4 regions of the Erwinia sp. AnSW2-5 genome follow, and region 4 is predicted to be linked to each of the others. Evidence: predicted binding sites of a transcription regulator. Region 4 holds the regulator's gene; each other region holds the start of a gene.

The links. Region 4 encodes PurR, which represses purine synthesis genes. Its sites were predicted from a motif close to CANGCAAACGTTTGCNTG; they were not measured.
Region 1: rbsD (D-ribose pyranase) is a predicted target of PurR. The motif match lies at 1,330-1,347, and genes of this name have one in related genera.
Region 2: ACFL9S_RS09300 (NCS2 family permease) is a predicted target of PurR. The motif match lies at 1,620-1,637, and genes of this name have one in related genera.
Region 3: purT (formate-dependent phosphoribosylglycinamide formyltransferase) is a predicted target of PurR. The motif match lies at 1,127-1,144, and genes of this name have one in related genera.

What each region holds. Positions count from the first base shown of each region.
Region 1 covers NZ_JBJGXA010000036.1:5,770-8,889, reverse strand. The annotation lists gene alsS (acetolactate synthase AlsS) at 1-1,149, shown strand, start outside; gene rbsD (D-ribose pyranase) at 1,359-1,778, shown strand; gene rbsA (ribose ABC transporter ATP-binding protein RbsA) at 1,787-3,120, shown strand, end outside.
Region 2 covers NZ_JBJGXA010000010.1:227,987-231,106, reverse strand. The annotation lists gene soxS (superoxide response transcriptional regulator SoxS) at 1-63, opposite strand, end outside; gene soxR (redox-sensitive transcriptional activator SoxR) at 156-617, shown strand; gene ACFL9S_RS09305 (glutathione S-transferase family protein) at 657-1,319, shown strand; gene ACFL9S_RS09300 (NCS2 family permease) at 1,767-3,116, shown strand.
Region 3 covers NZ_JBJGXA010000054.1:11,311-14,430, reverse strand. The annotation lists gene ACFL9S_RS23290 (sugar phosphate isomerase/epimerase family protein) at 1-596, shown strand, start outside; gene ACFL9S_RS23285 (YebG family protein) at 751-1,047, opposite strand; gene purT (formate-dependent phosphoribosylglycinamide formyltransferase) at 1,186-2,364, shown strand; gene ACFL9S_RS23275 (bifunctional 4-hydroxy-2-oxoglutarate aldolase/2-dehydro-3-deoxy-phosphogluconate aldolase) at 2,411-3,049, opposite strand.
Region 4 covers NZ_JBJGXA010000023.1:51,229-54,348, reverse strand. The annotation lists gene ACFL9S_RS16035 (C40 family peptidase) at 180-1,055, shown strand; gene ACFL9S_RS16030 (YnhF family membrane protein) at 1,098-1,175, opposite strand; gene purR (HTH-type transcriptional repressor PurR) at 1,482-2,507, shown strand; gene punR (DNA-binding transcriptional activator PunR) at 2,504-3,120, opposite strand, start outside.

The sequences.
Region 1 (3,120 bases), on a different contig from region 4:
GGGCATCTGCTGAATACCAGCGGCCAGCTGCTGCTGGGGGCGGCACCGGATGTGGCGATTGAGGCTGTTGCCCGCCAAATCGCACAGGCGAAAAACCCGGTGCTGCTGCTGGGCCTGATGGCCAGCCAGCCCGCTAACAGTGATGCACTGCATCAGCTGCTGGAGCGTAGTCATATTCCGGTCACCAGCACATATCAGGCGGCAGGGGCGGTGCGCCAGGAGCATTTTTCCCGTTTTGCCGGGCGCGTCGGGCTGTTTAACAATCAGGCGGGCGACCGGTTGCTGCGTGAAGCCGACCTGATTATCACCATTGGCTACAGTCCCGTGGAGTATGAACCCGCAATGTGGAACAGCGGCAACGCCACGCTGGTGCATATTGATGTGTTACCCGCCGATACCGACAACTGTTATCAGCCGGATGCCGAGCTGGTGGGGGATATTGCCGCCACGCTGGATAAACTGACGGCGCGTATTCGCGGCCCGTTAACCCTCAGCCCGCAGGCGGCCGCGATCCTCAGTGACCGCCAGCAGCAGCGTGAACTGCTGGCGCTGCGCGGTCATCAGTTGAATCAGTTTGCTCTGCATCCTTTGCGTATCGTGCGTGCCATGCAGGACATCATTAACAGTGATGTCACCCTGACGGTGGATATGGGCAGTTTCCATATCTGGATCGCCCGTTATCTTTACAGCTTCCGTGCCCGTCAGATCATGATCTCCAACGGTCAGCAAACCATGGGCGTTGCGCTGCCCTGGGCAATCGGTGCCTGGCTGGTTGACCCGTCTCGCAAAGTGGTCTCGGTCTCCGGGGATGGCGGGTTCCTGCAATCGAGTATGGAGCTGGAAACGGCGGTACGGTTGGGGGCGAACCTGCTGCATATCATCTGGGTGGATGAGTGCTACAACATGGTGGCGATGCAGGAAGAGAAGAAATACCAGCGGGTTTCCGGGGTGAAATTCGGTCCGATTGATTTTAAAGCCTATGCCAAGTCGTTTGGTGCCGCGGGTTTTGCTGTGGAAAGCGCAGACATGCTGGAACCGACGTTGCGTAAAGCAATGGACGTGCAGGGGCCCGCAGTCGTGGCTATTCCGGTGGACTACGCTGATAACCACCTGCTGATGGGCCAGTTACATCTCAGCCAGATTTTGTGAAGGCTGCCATACCCTCCACGCGTTCAATACATTCATTACTGGCCCTTTACCGGTAACATTAAAGGGCCATTTTTTGCCTTAAAACAAATCCCTTCACGGCGTCAGCGAAACGTTTCGATGGCGATCACATTTTCAACATCTGATGATTGTTTTCCCCCGGCCATTTCTTAAACTGCTACTCAGCGAAACGTTTCGCTCTGGAGTGAATAATGAAAAAAGGCACCTTACTGAATTCTGATATCTCGTCCGTGATTTCACGTCTCGGTCATACTGACAGCATCGTGATTGGCGATGCCGGCCTGCCGGTCCCACAGGGTCCGCAGCGTATCGATCTGGCGTTAACGCATGGAATTCCGACATTTTTACAGGTTACCCAGGCGGTCACCAGCGAGATGCAGGTCGAGAGTGCCATCATTGCGGAGGAAATTAAGCAGCATAACCCGCAACTTCATAGTGAACTGATCGCCCTGCTCGACTTACTGCAACAACACCAGGGTAATTTAATCAGTATCAGTTATGTCAGTCACGAACAGTTCAAACACCAGACTCAGCGTAGTCAGGCCGTCATTCGCAGCGGAGAGTGCTCTCCGTATGCGAATGTCATCCTGATCGCTGGCGTGACCTTCTAGAGGCTGTTATGCAACCTTTACTGCAATTAAAAGGCATTGATAAAGCCTTCCCGGGCGTCAAGGCGCTGTCGGGTGCGGCGCTCTCTGTTTATCCTGGCCGCGTGATGGCGCTGGTGGGTGAGAACGGTGCAGGCAAATCGACCATGATGAAAGTGCTCACCGGGATCTACGCCCGTGATGCGGGCACGTTTGAATGGCTGGGTCAGGAAACCACCTTTAACGGACCGAAAGAGTCGCAGGAAGCCGGGATCGGCATTATCCATCAGGAACTGAACCTGATCCCCCAGCTGAGCATTGCGGAAAACATCTTCCTGGGTCGCGAATTTGTTAACCGTTTTGGCCGCATCCAGTGGAAAAAGATGCACGCCGAGGCGGATGCCTTACTGAAACGCCTGAATCTGCGCTTTAGCAGCCATAAGCTGGTCGGCGATCTGTCTATCGGTGACCAGCAGATGGTGGAGATTGCCAAGGTACTGAGCTTCGAGTCAAAAGTGATCGTCATGGATGAGCCGACGGACGCGCTGACCGATACCGAAACCGCTTCGCTGTTCCGGGTGATCAACGAGCTGAAAGCGCAGGGCTGCGGCATTGTTTATATCTCCCATCGCATGAAAGAGATTTTTGAGGTCTGCGATGACGTCACCATTTTCCGCGACGGCCAGTTTATTGCAGAACGTGAAGTGGCCCAGCTGACGGAAGAGTCGCTGATTGAAATGATGGTCGGTCGTAAGCTGGAAGAGCAGTATCCACGCCTGGATAAAGCACCGGGTGAGATTCGCCTGAAGGTTGAGCATCTCAGTGGTTCCGGCGTTGAGGACGTCAGTTTTACGCTGTGTAAAGGCGAAATTCTGGGTGTGGCCGGGCTGATGGGCGCGGGTCGTACCGAACTGATGAAAGTGTTGTACGGCGCTTTGTCGCGCAGCGGCGGCACGGTGACGCTGGACGGTAAAACCGTCTTTGCGCGCACCCCGGAAGAGGGGCTGGCGAACGGTATCGTCTATATCTCTGAAGATCGTAAGCGTGATGGCCTGGTGCTGGGCATGTCGGTGAAAGAGAACATGTCACTGACCGCCCTCAACTACTTTAGCTATGGCGCGGGCCGCCTGAAACATGCGGAAGAGCAGCAGGCGGTCGGCGACTTTATCAAGCTGTTCAACGTTAAAACGCCGTCAATGAATCAGCCGATTGGCTTGCTCTCTGGTGGTAATCAGCAAAAGGTGGCTATTGCCCGTGGGCTGATGACGCGGCCGAAAGTGCTGATCCTCGATGAGCCAACGCGTGGCGTTGATGTTGGCGCGAAAAAAGAGATTTATCAGCTGATTAACCAGTTTAAACAGGAAGG
Region 2 (3,120 bases), on a different contig from region 4:
CAGAGTCTTTTCCAGATTGTTGTCGATCCAGTCAGTCAGGGTGCTGATGATGTCGTCATGCATACACTTTTTCTCCCAGGTCTCTGTGTCAATAGGTCGCGAACTCAATGGAAGCTGAGTATAATTCCTCAAGTTAACTTGAGGTAAAGTGCTAAATGAAAAAAAATCTTAGCAATCCCAACAAACGCGAACTGACCCCCGGCGACGTGGCGCAGCGTTGCGGTGTGGCAGTCTCGACGCTGCATTTCTATGAAAGCAAAGGATTAATCAGCAGTTTCCGCAATCCCGGCAACCAGCGGCGCTACACGCGTGACGTGCTGAGGCGTGTGGCGGTGATCAAAATTGCTCAGCGCATCGGCATCCCACTTGCCACCATCAGCGACAGCCTGATGCAGTATTCCCCTGGTAAGCGTATGACGACAAAAGAGTGGGCGGTGTTGTCGCAGCAGTGGCGCGATGAACTGGACCGGCGCATTGAAACGCTGACGCACCTGCGGGACGATCTGGACGGCTGCATCGGCTGTGGTTGTTTATCGATGGAAGATTGCCCGCTGCGTAACCCGAACGACCGCCTGAGCGAGCAGGGCACCGGGGCGATCCTGCTGGATGTGAAATGATCCTGGTCTTCTATACTGATGTTTTACTCAGGAGCACATATGATCACCGTACACCATCTGAATAATTCACGATCGCAGCGCGTGCTGTGGCTGCTGGAAGAGTTGAACGTCCCCTACCAGATCAAACGTTATCAGCGTGAGGCCAGCATGCTGGCACCACCGGCGCTGAAAAAAGTGCATCCGTTGGGCAAATCCCCGGTGATCACCGATGAAAATCGCGTAGTGGCGGAGTCTGGCGCGATCCTGGAGTATCTGGAAGCGCGGTATGACGCGGAAGGTTTGCTGAAACTTTTCGATGAAGAAGAGGTGATCCAGTCGCGTTACTGGCTGCACTATGCGGAAGGATCGCTGATGCCGTTGCTGGTGATGAAGCTGATCTTCAGCCGGATGGGCAAAGCCCCGGTGCCCTGGCTGTTACGCCCCATCGGCAGCGCCTTTGGTCAAGGGGTTCAGAAGGGCTACCTCGACCCGCAGATCGCCACCCATCGCCAGTTTATCGAACAACATCTTGCGCAAAATGCGTGGTTTGCCGGGAGTCGCTTCAGCATTGCGGATGTGCAGATGAGTTTTCCGCTGCAAGCGCTCACCGCACGCGGGGGAGCCGCCGACAGCCCGGCTATCCAGGCCTGGCTACAGAAGGTACAAAGCCGTGCGGCCTGGCAGCGTGCGCTCCAACAGGGCGGTGAAGTTCGCCTCGACTGAATGCTTTTCTTTTGTGGCGTGAAAAACGGTTCATCCCATCATCGTCGGCAGTCCGTCATAAGAAAGCGCTATTAGAGTGCGCGGGGCGCTGCCGCTACGCTGAGAGCAGACGGGTGTGTAAATCAATAATTATGCAAATTTATGCGTGAAGAAGTGTTGAAAATGCACCATTAAACACAGGATAATCGTTTGCGTATTCATACTCGTCATATTTCAGGCCGCAGAGGCGCTGGCTTCACTCGCCTGCGACCTGAACTATTTAGCGTATCAGCACAGCAATTAAGCGTTTTTTTGCGTGGAATAGTAAACGTTTGCCTTTATCCGGTCTGCACCTCGCCCTGAGGTTTTTGTACCGCGTATATTGCGCCAGGGATGCAAACGTCGACTACCGCTGGCACATAGTGGTACCACGCAGCGATAACTCATAAGAAATCTCAGGGGATTACGATGTCAGCTCCTTCTCAACCGGCCAGCGGCTCTTTAGACGCCTGGTTCAAAATTTCTGCGCGCGGTAGCAGCGTCCGTCAGGAAATCCTGGCAGGTCTGACGACCTTCCTGGCGATGGTCTATTCCGTGATTGTGGTGCCCTCAATGCTGGGCAAAGCAGGCTTCCCGCCAACGGCGGTCTTTGTGGCGACCTGCCTGGTGGCCGGGTTTGGTTCACTGTTGATGGGATTGTGGGCCAATTTGCCGCTGGCGATTGGCTGTGCTATCTCGCTGACGGCGTTCACCGCTTTTAGCCTGGTGCTGGGCCAGCAGATCAGCGTACCGGTTGCGCTGGGTGCCGTGTTCCTGATGGGCATCCTGTTTACCCTGATCTCAGCAACCGGCATTCGTGCCTGGATACTGCGTAACCTGCCGATGGGCGTGGCGCACGGCACGGGCGTGGGTATCGGTCTGTTCCTGCTGCTGATTGCCGCTGACGGCGTTGGCCTGGTAGTGAAAAACCCAGGTCCTGGCCTGCCGGTGGCGTTGGGTCACTTCCCGTCGTTCCCGGTGGTGATGACGCTGGTCGGGCTGGCGGTGATTTTTGGTCTGGAGAAACTGCGCGTGCCTGGCGGTATCCTGTTGACGATTATTGCCATCTCGGTGCTTGGCCTGATCTTTGACCCGGCAGTGAGCTATAAGGGGCTGTTCGCGATGCCAAGCCTGAGTGATGCGCAGGGTAACTCGCTGGTGTTTAGCCTGGATATTCTCGGGGCATTAAAACCGGCGGTGCTGCCAAGCGTACTGGCGCTGGTGATGACGGCGGTGTTTGATGCCACCGGCACCATTCGTGCGGTAGCCGGGCAGGCGAACCTGCTGGATAAAGACAATCAGATCATCAACGGCGGCAAGGCCCTGACGACGGACTCACTGAGCAGCATTTTCTCAGGTCTGGTCGGCGCTGCGCCCGCAGCCGTTTACATTGAGTCGGCAGCCGGAACGGCAGCAGGCGGCAAAACGGGTCTGACGGCGATTGTGGTGGGCGTGCTGTTCCTGATGATCCTGTTCCTGTCGCCGCTGGCGTATCTGGTTCCGGGTTATGCCACTGCACCTGCGCTGATGTATGTCGGCCTGCTGATGTTAAGCAACGTCTCTAAAATCGATTTCAGTGATTTTGTTGATGCGATGTCAGGTTTGCTGGCGGCAGTATTTATCGTTCTGACCTGTAACATCGTGACCGGCATTATGCTCGGTTTCGGTTCACTGGTGATTGGCCGCATCTTTGCCGGTGAATGGCGCAAGCTGAATGTCGGCACCGTACTGATTGCGGTAGCACTGGTCGCTTTCTATACCTGCGGTTGGGCGATTTAATGCT
Region 3 (3,120 bases), on a different contig from region 4:
TTCGTGAGGATAAACGCCATGAAGCCTTGCAGATGATGGCAACGGCGCAACGCCTTGGCGCATCAACGCTGCTGGTGCCTGCTTCCACGCATCCGCACTGCTGCGCGGAACGCATCGAAGCGGATCTCCGCTGGCTGGTGCAGCAGGCAGCGGATCGTGGCCTGCGCGTGGCCTATGAAGCAATGGCCTGGAGCCAGCATATCAATAATACCGCTCAGGCGTGGCAGCTTATCCAGCAGATTGACGCACCCAACCTTGGGCTGGTGGTGGATGCGTTTCATATTTTTGTGCGCCAGAGAACACTGGCAGATCTGGCTGGCATTCCGGCAGAAAAGATTTTCCTGGTGCAGCTGTCCGATCTGCATGAGCAGCCGGATGCACAGCATCTGGTCGATACTGCCCGGCATCACCGACTGTTACCGGGTGAGGGGCATTATCCACTGAAGGCGCTGTTAGCGCATTTACAGCAGATTGACTACGAGGGGCCAATTGGCCTGGAAGTGTTTAACGATCAACGCCATGCGGATGACCCGTATGAAACGGCACAGGCAGCGATGGCATCATTGAGCCATGTGCTGGATGGTTTGCAAGGCTGAGCTGCTGGCCGACCGAAACAGGATGATCTGAAAGACTGAGCTGCTGGCCGACCGAAAAAGAGGGTCGGCCACTACACGTAAAGTCGGCATACGCCACGTAGGGTTCGACCTTTTTTCCGGTCGAACCGCGCCGATGGTCAGCCATTACGGCGGGTTATACCGCGCGCAGCTTACCGTCATCAGAGGCGTCGCTGTCATCAGCCGCGTTGCTCTCTTCAGGCAGTTTGCCGGTACGGAGGATCTGTTGCAGAGCATCTCTGTTTTCTGCCATAAACAGCCCCAGCGCTTCACCCTGCTGCTCTTCCATTTCCAGTGGGCTGGCGGTCAGCCAGTCGGCAAAGACTTCCGCCAGGTCGAGCATTTTGTCGTAAGCATCGGCTTCTTTCTTGCTGGCAAATGTCATCTTTTCCTCACCTTTTCTGACGACAACGTATTTGATTTCAACAGCCATGATTTCCGTCCTGTTTAACTGTATTTTTATACAGTGTAGCAGCGTCGCTTTTTTCACTCAAGCGCAAAGTGCGGATGATTACGCAAACGTTTTCGTTTATACTTCGCGCGTTTTTTTCAATCCATTCAGGTAGAGATTATGACAACTCTTGGAACTGCGCTGCGCCCTAATGCAACCCGTGTAATGCTGTTGGGATCAGGTGAACTGGGCAAAGAAGTGGCGCTCGAATGCCAGCGTCTGGGTGTGGAAGTGATCGCCGTGGATCGCTATGCCGATGCCCCCGCGATGCACGTTGCCCACCGCAGCCATGTGATCAATATGCTGGATGGCGCTGCCCTGGCCGCACTGGTCGCCCAGGAAAAGCCGGACTTCGTGGTGCCGGAAATCGAAGCGATCGCCACCGATATGCTGATCGAACTGGAAAAACAGGGGCAGCACGTGGTGCCCACCGCACGTGCCGCGAAGCTGACCATGAACCGTGAAGGCATCCGCCGCCTTGCCGCAGAAGATCTGGCGCTGCCCACCTCCACCTACCGCTTTGCCGACAGCCGCGAGGCTTTCCTGGCGGCCGCCGATGAGATTGGTTTCCCGTGCATCGTCAAACCCGTGATGAGTTCTTCCGGTAAAGGACAGAGTTTTATCCGCGAAGCGGCACAGCTGGATGCTGCCTGGGAATATGCACAACAGGGTGGCCGCGCCGGTGCCGGCCGGGTGATCGTGGAAGGCGTGGTGAAGTTTGATTTCGAAATTACCCTGCTGACCATCAATGCCGTCGACGGCATCCACTTCTGCGCGCCTATCGGGCATCGTCAGGAAGAGGGTGACTACCGTGAATCCTGGCAGCCACAGCAGATGAGCGAGCTGGCGTTGAAACGTGCGCAGGATATTGCTGAAAAAGTAGTGAATGCACTTGGCGGTCGCGGCCTGTTTGGCGTTGAGCTGTTTGTTTGCGGTGATGAGGTGGTATTCAGTGAAGTGTCGCCACGCCCGCACGACACCGGCATGGTCACGCTGATCTCTCAGGACGTCTCCGAGTTCGCGCTGCATGTGCGCGCTTTCCTCGGCCTGCCCATTGGCGGCATCCGTCAGTACGGCCCGGCTGCGTCAGCGGTGATCCTGCCTGAGCTGGACAGTAACAATGTACAGTTTGCTAACCTGTCTGCCGCACTGGGTGCCGGGCTGCAACTGCGTCTGTTCGGTAAGCCAGAGATTCAGGGCAAACGTCGTCTTGGCGTGGCACTGGCAACAGGCAGTGACGTCGACGATGCGGTACAGCGTGCCATCAACGCCGCTGCCAGTGTAAAAGTCAGCGGCTGAAAAACCTGCTGATGATGCAAGGGGCGGAATTCCGCCCCTTGTTGTTTTATCGCGCCCCGGCCACGGCTTCCTGCGCCAGGCGGGTAATACGGTCGTAATCCCCCGCTTCCAGCGCATCAGCGGGCACCAGCCACGAACCACCAATACACAGCACGCTTTTCAGCGCCAGATAGTCGCGGTAGTTAGCAGGCGAGATCCCGCCCGTCGGGCAGAAACGCACCTGAGGGAAAGGCCCGCCAATCGCCTGTAAGGCTTTCACACCGCCGTTAGCTTCCGCCGGGAAGAATTTAAACTCGCGCAGACCATAATCAAGACCGGTCATCAATTCAGATACGGTGCTGATACCGGGGATCAACGGCACAGAACCGTCGACTGCCGCTCTGAGCAACGGCTCTGTCAGGCCAGGGCTGATGATAAACTGCGCGCCCGCATCGGTGACTTCTTTTAACTGCTGCGGGTTCAGCACGGTGCCAGCGCCAACAATTGCCTCAGGCACTTCTCTCACCATCGCCCTCAGGGCATCCATCGCGCAGGGCGTGCGCAACGTCACTTCCAGCACGCGCACACCGCCTGCCACCAATGCTTTTGCCATTGGAACAGCATGCTCAAGCTTGTTCACCACGATCACCGGCACAACCGGGCCCGTTTTCAGAATCTGTTCAGCGCTTGTTTTCCAGTTACTCATCAACGACGTTCTCCTGTCTGGCCTGCCTTCCGTCCTGGTGGATCGTAGCAGGCAAAAGTGACGCTCGCGGC
Region 4 (3,120 bases):
ACCAGCTGATTGTGCTCAATATTACATCATTTCCTTGATCTGTATTATTGAAACAAAAAAGACCTTACCCTTTGTTAAGAAGTTAGATTAGAATTGGCCCAACCTTCTGCATAACCGCAGAAATCTCTTTTCTGACCGCGTTGCTGTCTTTTGTAGCGCACAAACTGTTAATGGGAACGATGCGTTTACTCATCACGCTCTTCATACTGGCTTTCACCCAGTTGTTTTTCAACATGGCGCACGCATCGCCACATACCCCTATTAATGCAAAACAGCAAAAAGCCGACAGCAACACTGCGCGTGTAGATGACCGCCGTAAGCGCCGCCCGGTAAAAGCCACCTCGACCAAAAAAATCAAAGAACCTGCCAGTAAAAAAGCCAAAGAAATTGTTAAAAAAGAGTCCTCTAAATCAGCCGGGCTCCTGCTGGCAAAAAAACTGAAAGAGAAAGAGAAGAAAAAAACCAGCGCAGCGGCCCCCGTGCGTAATGCGAAAGTGGAAAAGAAAGCACTGAGCAAAAAGCTTGCGGCCAGCAAAAAAGCGGACAAAAAACATTATGGTCGTCAGCGTGCAGGCAGCAAAACCGCCGAAGATGATAACGATGCACTCAACGCCCCGCTCAAACTCAGCAAAGCGCATCGCGCACGCTACCAGAAAGCGCGTGAAACGGCGATGAACAAGCTGATGGGCCAGCTTGGTAAACCTTATCAATGGGGTGGCACCTCGCCGAAAACCGGGTTCGACTGCAGTGGTCTGGTGTGGTACGCCTATAAGGATCTGGTAAAGTTTAAGATCCCGCGTACGGCCAATGAAATGTTCCATCTGCGCGATGCGGCTTCGATTAAGCGCGATCAGTTAGAGAAAGGTGACCTGGTCTTCTTCCGTATCAACGGGCGTGGCACCGCTGATCACGTTGGTGTCTATCTGGGTGGTGGGAAATTTATTCAGTCTCCACGGACCGGTAAAGATATTCAGGTCAGTGCGTTAAGCGAAGATTACTGGCAGGAACACTACATTGGTGCGCGCCGGATGATGACGCCTAAAACGATTCGATAATGCCTGAAGGTTCGGGAAGAGTTTCCTCCTCCCTGGCAAAACTTAATGCATCACAGCGGTAAAACTAAACGCAATAATCATCAACAGTGAACCCACAACGGTTAGTGCAGTCATTTTCATATCAGTGTTCATTCTCTCTCCTCAATAACCTTGTTTTTAGTAAGCCAACAGATTTTCCCACAGTTACCCGTAAAAATCTCGTTTTCTGTGCGCAGCCTTGTTAGAATTCCTCATTACGTTGCGCAACACCGTTGGCAACGTGTAAAAGCCAGCACTGCATGTCACTCTTCGGACGATTCACCCCCCTCCCGACCCTTTGAGACAGCACCTAAAATAATTCTGGTCGGGCAGGAATGGCTGTACCCAGGCAAACGTTTAACCAATTAGTTATCAAGAGATTATGATAACACCAGGAGTACGATTTTAATGGCAACAATTAAGGATGTGGCAAAGCGCGCCGGTGTTTCCACCACCACCGTGTCCCATGTGATTAACAAAACGCGCTTTGTAGCCGAAGAGACGCGCGAAGCGGTATGGGTTGCAATTAAAGAATTGCATTACTCCCCCAGCGCCGTAGCCCGAAGTCTGAAGGTCAACCACACCAAAACCATTGGCCTGCTGGCAACATCCAGTGAAGCGCCCTATTTTGCAGAGATCATTGAAGCAATAGAAAACCGCTGCTTTGCCAAAGGCTACACGTTGATTTTGGGCAATGCGCACAATGACCTGCACAAACAACAGGCCTATCTGTCAATGATGGCGCAGAAACGCGTCGATGGGCTGCTGGTGATGTGTTCAGAATATCCCGACACGCTGATTTCCATGCTGGAAGACAACCGTAATATTCCGATGGTCGTCATGGACTGGGGCGAGTCGCGCGGTGATTTCACGGATACCGTGCTTGATAATGCTTTTGAGGGCGGTTACCTGGCCGGGCGTTATCTGATCGAACGTGGGCACCGCGATATTGGTGCAATTCCGGGTCAGCTTGAGCGTAATACAGGCGGTGGCCGCCATGCCGGATTCCTGAAAGCACTGGCAGAAGCAGGTATCACACTGCGTGATGAATGGCTGGTGCAGGGTGACTTTGAACCTGAGTCTGGCTATCGCGCCATGCAGCAGATTTTGTCGCAAAAACAGCGCCCGACGGCCATTTTCTGTGGTGGTGATATTATGGCCATGGGCGCGATTTGCGCAGCAGATGAAATGGGTCTGCGCGTGCCGCAGGATATTTCAGTGATCGGTTATGATAACGTGCGCAACGCACGCTACTTCACGCCTGCACTGACCACTGTCCACCAGCCGAAAGAACGTCTGGGCGAAACCGCTTTTGATATGTTGCTGGACCGTATCACCAGCAAGCGCGAAGATCCGCAAACCATTGAAGTTCACCCTTCACTGATTGAGCGCCGTTCCGTTGCCGATGGTCCTTTCCGCGACTACCGCCGTTAATCGCTCAACAGCGAGGGACCGGGTTGTTCGCTCAGCCACTCTGCATTCAGGGTTTCTGTGCTGCCCAGATACTCCAGTAACCAACTCAGCGCCGGTGAGGCGCTGTGTTCAGACCAGCTGAGGTAACAGGGGCTGTCGGGAAAGGATGACGTCAGAATCACTTCTCCCAGCACGCCCTGTTGCAGCCAGGGCTGGGCAAAATGCCCCGGAACCATCCCAACACACAACCCCGCGCGCAGGCAGTCAAACGCGCTTTCCCAGTCTGGCACCACCAGTCGTCGCTGATTATCTAATGTCCATGTAGTGCGTTTCGGCAACGCACGTGAGGTGTCCTCCAACACCAGCGAGGGCCACTCACGAATTAACGTCTCACTTAACGGCCCTTGATGGCTGAGTAACGGATGCGCCGTTTTCACCACACAGCGCCAGTTAAGGCTTCCCATATCACGATAAGCAAAACGTCCTCGCACCGGGATCGCCTGAGTCGCCCCGATCGCGACATCGACGCGGCCGTCAGCCAGTGCATCCCACACACCATTGAACACTTCCGGCATGATGTGCAGCTCCATGTCGGGAAAATGCCGGTAAAAATCCACCACCAGCTGTCGGGTGC